Regions from separate parts of the Streptomyces sp. NPDC054786 genome, predicted to be linked through region 3. Evidence: predicted binding sites of a transcription regulator. Region 3 holds the regulator's gene; each other region holds the start of a gene.
What was found. Region 3 encodes HrcA, which represses chaperone genes, less so after heat shock. Its sites were predicted from a motif close to TTNGCACTCNGNNNNNCNGAGTGCNAA; they were not measured.
Positions count from the first base shown of each region.

Region 1: ACWGI6_RS27205 (FmdB family zinc ribbon protein) is a predicted target of HrcA. The motif match lies at 1,295-1,321, and genes of this name have one in related genera.
Region 2: groES (co-chaperone GroES) is a predicted target of HrcA. The motif match lies at 912-938, and genes of this name have one in related genera.

Region 1 is NZ_JBSHAW010000035.1:40,843-43,104, forward strand. It holds gene ACWGI6_RS27200 (MFS transporter) at 1-1,220, shown strand, start outside; gene ACWGI6_RS27205 (FmdB family zinc ribbon protein) at 1,333-1,686, shown strand; gene ACWGI6_RS27210 (S-methyl-5'-thioadenosine phosphorylase) at 1,802-2,262, shown strand, end outside.
Region 2 is NZ_JBSHAW010000002.1:214,436-216,697, reverse strand. It holds gene groL (chaperonin GroEL) at 1-319, opposite strand, end outside; gene groES (co-chaperone GroES) at 455-763, opposite strand; gene ACWGI6_RS03365 (FtsW/RodA/SpoVE family cell cycle protein) at 1,277-2,262, shown strand, end outside.
Region 3 is NZ_JBSHAW010000030.1:77,924-80,185, reverse strand. It holds gene dnaJ (molecular chaperone DnaJ) at 1-596, opposite strand, end outside; gene hrcA (heat-inducible transcriptional repressor HrcA) at 597-1,613, opposite strand; gene ACWGI6_RS24925 (MBL fold metallo-hydrolase) at 1,808-2,262, shown strand, end outside.

The sequences.
Region 1 (2,262 bases), on a different contig from region 3:
GCTTTCTGGCCCGGCAGCCCTTCGCCATGCTGACGATCGGCATCGTGCTGCTCGTCGAATCCACCACCGGCTCGTACGGCACCGCGGGCGCGGTGTCCGCCGCGACCGGTGTCTCGATGGCCCTGTTCGCCCCGCAGAGCGGCAAGCTCGCCGACCGCTTCGGCCAGCGCGCGGTGCTGATCCCCGGCGTACTGGTGCATGTCACCGGCGTCGCCGCACTGACCACCCTCGCCCTCGCCCACGCCCCCCTGTGGGCGCTGTTCGCGGTGGCCGTCCCTACGGGCGCCTCGACGCCGCAGGTCGGCCCGATGGTGCGGGCCCGCTGGGCCGCCCGGCTCGGCGGCAGCCCGCTGATGCCGACGGCCGCCGCCTTCGAGTCGGTGACCGACGAGTTCACCTTCGTCGTCGGCCCCGTACTGGCGACCGCGCTGTGCACCGGCATCCATCCGGCGGCCGGTCTGGTCGCCGAGGCCGCGCTGACGCTGGCCGGCGGGCTGCTGTTCGCCTCCCAGCGGCGCAGCCAGCCTCCGGTGCACCGGCCGCAGGACGGCGACCGGCCGCGTGTCTCGGCGCTGTCGGTGCCCGGCGTACGCGTACTGATCGTGGCGTTCCTCGGCATCGGCGCCGTCTTCGGCGGTATGCAGGTCTCGCTGACCGCGTTCACCCAGCACATCGGGCAGCCCGGTATCAACGGCGTGCTCTACGGGATCTTCGCCGGCGGCAACATGCTCGCCGGTATCGCCTGCGGGGCCATCGCCTGGAAGGTCGGCCCGCGGCGCCGGCTGCTGGTCGCGTACGGGCTGCTGGCACTGGCCACCACCCCGTTGTGGGCGGTGACCGCGGTGCCGCTGCTCGGCGCGGTCGGCCTGGTCGTCGGCCTGTGCATCGCCCCGGCCCTGATCACCGGCTACACGCTGGTCGAATCGCTGGTGCCGGCCGGCGCCCGCACCGAGGCCTTCACCTGGCTGACCGGCGCGGTCGCCCTGGGCCAGGCGGCCGCGGCCACCTCCGCAGGTCAGCTCGCGGACGGCTTCGGGCCGAGCACCGGATTCCTGGTGCCGCTGGCCGGTACGGCACTGGCACTGACGGTGCTGCTGGCGCTCCGCGTCCATCTGCTGCCGCGCTCGTCGACCGTGGCCGCCGGCGCCCTCGCGCACGGCGTGGATGCCCAGGTCCCGGCCCCTTCCGAGGACCGGCAACGGGAGCTGGCGCGCGCCTGACCGAACGTGGAGTCGGTCACCGTACGGCGGTCACGGTGGACTGACGGGCGGGAATACTGCAAGATGGAGCGTCGTTAGCACTCATCGAGTGAGAGTGCCAGGAGGAAGACAAGTGCCGACGTACCAGTACCAGTGCACCGAGTGCGGCGAGGGCCTCGAGGCGGTGCAGAAGTTCACCGACGACGCGCTCACCGAGTGCCCCGGCTGCAACGGACGCCTCAAGAAGGTGTTCTCCGCGGTCGGCATCGTCTTCAAGGGCTCCGGCTTCTACCGCAACGACAGCCGCGGCTCGTCGTCCAGCAGCAGCCCCTCGAAGAACGCCTCCGCGTCGGGCACCTCGTCCTCCTCGGACTCGTCGAGCTCCTCGTCCGGCAGCTCCTCGTCCGGCGGCTCGGACACCAAGTCCTCGGCCCCGGCCGCCGCGTCGTCGTCCGGCAGCACCTCGGGCTCCAGCTCAGCGGCCTGAACCACAGCTCTTCGGACCCCGCCGTCACCGACGGCGGGGTCCGCTGTCTTACGGGTTTCTTTCGCCTCCACCACCCGGCCGTCCGCGACCGCCATGCCCCGATAGTGTGACCGGCATGGCTGACGCGGAGATTGGCGTTATCGGCGGATCGGGGTTCTACTCCTTCCTCGACGACGTGACCGAGATCACGGTGGACACCCCCTACGGGCGCCCCAGCGACTCGCTGTTCCTGGGAGAGATCGCCGGCCGCCAGGTCGCGTTCCTGCCCCGGCACGGCCGCGGCCACCACCTCCCGCCGCACCGCATCAACTACCGCGCCAACCTGTGGGCGCTGCGCTCGCTCGGTGTGCGCCAGGTCCTCGCCCCGTGCGCGGTCGGCGGTCTGCGCCCCGAATACGGCCCCGGCACGCTCCTGGTCCCCGACCAGCTCGTCGACCGCACCAAGGCCCGCACCCAGACCTACTTCGACGGCGAGGCCCTCCCGGACGGGAGCGTCCCGAACGTGGTCCATCTGACCTTCGCCGACCCGTACTGCCCCGCCGGGCGCGAGGCGGCCCTCGCGGCGGCCCGCGGCCG
Region 2 (2,262 bases), on a different contig from region 3:
CGACGTTGCGCAGGCCCTCGCGGACCAGCGCCTGGGCCAGCACGGTGGCGGTAGTGGTGCCGTCACCCGCGATGTCGTTGGTCTTGGTCGCCACCTCCTTGACGAGCTGGGCGCCCAGGTTCTCGTACGGGTCGTCGACCTCGACCTCACGGGCGATGGTGACACCATCGTTGGTGATGGTCGGGGCACCGAACTTCTTGTCGATGACGACGTTGCGGCCCTTGGGGCCGATCGTCACCTTGACCGTGTCGGCGAGCTTGTTGACGCCGCGCTCAAGGGCGCGACGGGCGTCCTCGTCGAACTTCAGGATCTTCGCCATGGGTTGCTTCAAGTCCTCTCATTGCGATCCTCGGCCACGACGTGGGGACCGCTGTCGCTCAAACGAACTGCGCCCCTGCCCCGGGTTGATTAGACGCGGGAACCAGGGGCGCAGATCACGGCAAAACTGGGTGACTTACTTCTCGACGATCGCGAGCACGTCGCGAGCCGAGAGCACGAGGTAGTCCTCGTTGTTGTACTTCACCTCGGTGCCGCCGTACTTGCTGTAGAGCACAACGTCGCCGACCTTTACGTCGAGCTCGATGCGCTTGCCGTCCTCGACACGGCCCGGGCCCACGGCCAGGACAACGCCCTCCTGGGGCTTCTCCTTGGCGGTGTCCGGAATGACCAGGCCCGAAGCCGTGGTCTGCTCGGCGTCGAGCGGCTGGACCACAATGCGGTCCTCAAGCGGCTTGATGGCAACCTTGGAGCTGGTGGTCGTCACGATCCGACCTCCCCCTTCGGAGATCTCACGGGGTTAACTGTCTGAGGTGGCGACCAGGTCGATCCGTCGTCGCGGGTGCCGGACCTGCCCGTCGCTGTGTGTCTGGCACTCGCCAGTGGAGAGTGCCAACGCCGAGACTATGACGCGGTTAGCACTCGGTCAAGCGGAGTGCCAGCGCGGCGGGGTGGGCTTCCACCCACGCCGGTTGACCGGCCGTACGAAGGCATGGCCTCCGGAGGTCCGCAGCCCGCCGGCCAGGGCCGACCCGCGGCGGGATCGGGGCGGGCCGGGAGCCGGGTGACGAGCAGGTTCCTATCAAATCGGACACACCTTCCCGTTCCCTCGCAACCACGCCACCGGCTGCCTCGTCTACCTCCCCGACTGCCGGGCCGACGAACCGGGCACCCCCGGCCGGCCGGCGGCCTGGACGATCAGTGGCGGAGGAACCGCGTGCGTGGACAGACCAGCGTTCCCCGGGCACCCGGGAAACCGGAGAGCGACGCCGAGCGCACCATGACGTTCGCCGCGCTGGCCCGGGCACCGGACCGCCGGCGGACCGAGGCATGGCTGCTCGCCCTCGCCGTGCTGATCGCGGACTTCGGCTACGCCTGCACCGGCCTGTCGATGACCGGCCGACTGCCCGGCGGGCTGACCGGCTTCGCCGTCAGCATGTTCTTCGTGGCGCTGGTCCCGCATCTGGTCCTGCGCCGTTTCGCGCCCCGCGCCGATCCGTTGATCCTGCCGCTGGCGACGCTGCTGACCGGAATCGGCCTGGTGCTGCTGCACCGCCTGGACATCACCTATGCGCAGACGCCCCGGCTGAAGATCGCCGAGGCGGCGAGCGGGCAGCTGGTGTGGACGGTGATCGGGGTGGCCGTCTGTATCGCGATCCTGCTGGTGCTGCGCGATCACCGCATGCTGCAGCGCTACATCTATCTGACGATGGTGGTCGCGCTGGTGCTGCTGATGGCCCCGGCCTTCTTCGGCGCCGACATGTACGGCGCCAAGCGCTGGATCCTGCTCGGGCCGCTGTCGCTGCAGCCCGGCGAGTTCGTGAAGATCATGATCTCGGTGTTCTTCGCCGGCTATCTCACCGTCAACCGCGATGCGCTGGCGCTGGCCGGCCGCCGTGTCCTGGGCGTCCAGCTGCCCCCGGGACGACAGCTCGCACCGATCTTCACCATCTGGGTGATCAGCCTGCTGGTGCTGGTCTTCGAACGGGACCTGGGCACCTCGCTGATCTTCTTCGGCGTCTTCGTGATCATGCTGTACATGGCTACCGAGCGCACCAGTTGGGTGCTCTGCGGCCTGGCCATGGCCGCGGTCGGCGCCACCGTCGTCGGCTCCACGGAACCGCACGTCAAGGGCCGCATCATGGCCTGGCTGCATCCGATGGACATCTTCCTGCCCAAGGCACAGAGACCACCGGGCCTGATCTCCGACCAGGCCGCGCAGGCGCTGTTCAGCTTCGGCAGCGGCGGCATCTCGGGCAGCGGACT
Region 3 (2,262 bases):
GGGGTCGGTACGACCGTGCCGAAGCCCTGGCACTGCGGGCACGGCCTGGACGTCATGACCTGGCCGAGGAAGGACCGGGTGACCTGCGAGACCTCACCGCGGCCGCGGCACATGTCGCAGGTCTGCGCCGAGGTGCCGGGCGCCGCGCCCTCGCCGCTGCAGGTCGTGCAGACGACGGCGGTGTCGACCTGGAGGTCCTTGGTCGTGCCGAAGGCCGCTTCGTTCAGCTCGATGTCGAGCCGGATCATGGCGTCCTGGCCGCGGCGGGTGCGCGAGCGCGGCCCGCGCTGCGACGCGGTGCCGAAGAACGCGTCCATGATGTCGGAGAAGTTGCCGAAGCCCGCGCCGAAGCCGCCCGCGCCCTGGCCGCCGCCGGCCTGCGAGAGCGGGTCGCCGCCGAGGTCGTAGACCTGCTTCTTCTGCGGGTCCGACAGGACCTCGTAAGCGGCGTTGATCTCCTTGAACCGCTCCTGGGTCTTGGGATCCGGGTTCACGTCCGGGTGCAGCTCACGCGCCAGCCGACGGAAGGCCTTCTTGATCTGGTCCTGCGAGGCATCACGGCTGATGCCGAGGACCGAGTAATAATCCGTGGCCACTTACGACTCCGCGAGGATTTGTCCGACGTAACGTGCCACTGCGCGTACCGCTCCCATCGTTCCGGGGTAGTCCATGCGGGTCGGTCCGACCACGCCGAGTTTGGCGACTGCCTCGTCGCCCGAACCGTAGCCGACCGTGACGACCGATGTGGACGCCAGGCCTTCATGGGCATTCTCATGCCCGATACGTACGGTCATGCCCGAGTCGTTGGCCTCCCCGAGCAGCTTGAGCATCACCACATGCTCCTCAAGGGCCTCCAGCACGGGCCGGATCGTCAGGGGGAAATCGTGCCCGAAGCGCGTGAGATTGGCGGTACCGCCGATCATCAGCCGCTCTTCGGTCTCTTCCACCAAAGTTTCCAGCAACACCGACAGCACTGTCGAGACCGTGCCGCGGTCGTCCTGCTCGAAGGACTCCGGGAGATCCTGCACCAACTGCGGCACATCCGCGAACCGGCGGCCGACGACCCGGCTGTTGAGCCGCGCCCGCAGATCCGCCAGGGAGGTTTCGCCGAACGGTGCCTGGCAGTCGATGATCCGCTGCTCGACCCGGCCGGTGTCCGTGATCAGTACGAGCATCAGCCGGGCCGGGGCCAGGGCCAGCAGCTCGACATGCCGGACCGTGGACCGGGTCAGGGACGGATACTGCACGACGGCGACCTGCCGGGTCAGCTGCGCCAGCAGCCGGACCGTGCGGCCCACCATGTCGTCGAGGTCGACGGCGCCGTCCAGGAAATTCTGGATCGCCCGCCGCTCCGGGCTGGACAGCGGCTTGACGCCGGCCAGCTTGTCGACGAACAGGCGGTAGCCCTTGTCGGTCGGGATCCGCCCGGCGCTGGTGTGCGGCTGGGCGATGAACCCCTCGTCCTCCAGGGCCGCCATGTCGTTGCGGATGGTGGCCGGGGAGACCCCGAGCCGATGGCGTTCGGTGAGCGCCTTGGAGCCGACCGGCTCCTCCGTCCCGACGTAGTCCTGGACGATGGCGCGCAGCACCTCCAGCCTGCGTTCACTGAGCATCCCGCGCACCTCCAGTCCGGCCGTCCGCCGTCTCGTCTCTCCTGGCACTCACACGGGCCGAGTGCCAGACCCTGAGCCAGTGTACGGCCGGGTAGCACGGCTGCGGCAAGGGCGGCCGCGCGGAGTACTCGCCCGATGACCGTGTTCGGTCGATCTGTCGGGCAACGCTATCGCGATGGCGCTAGCGTCTCGGTATGCACACTGCTTGGGAAGAGGCCGGTTGGGAACGACTCGGTGACGGCGTCGCCAGGCGCCGGATGCCGGGCTGGGACGAGACGGTCGGGGTGATCGCCGGGACCACCGGCGTCATGATCGTCGACACCGGCGCGACCCTTCGCGACGGCGCGGATCTGCGCCGGTCGATCCGTGGCGTACTGGGCCGGGAAGTGACGCATGTCGCGCTCACCCATCCGCATTTCGATCATGTCCTGGGCACGGCCGCCTTCGCGGGCGTCGAGGTGTTCGGCGCGGCCGGCCTGGGCGAGTTGCTCCGGCGCGAGAAGGACGAGCTGCGGCGGACCGCGGTCCGCGAGGGCGTCGACGCGGATGCCGCCGCGGAGGCCGCCGATCTGCTCGTCGCCCCGCACCACCACGTGCACGGCCAGCTCACCGTCGAACTCGGCGACCGGCAGGTACTGCTCGCCAACGT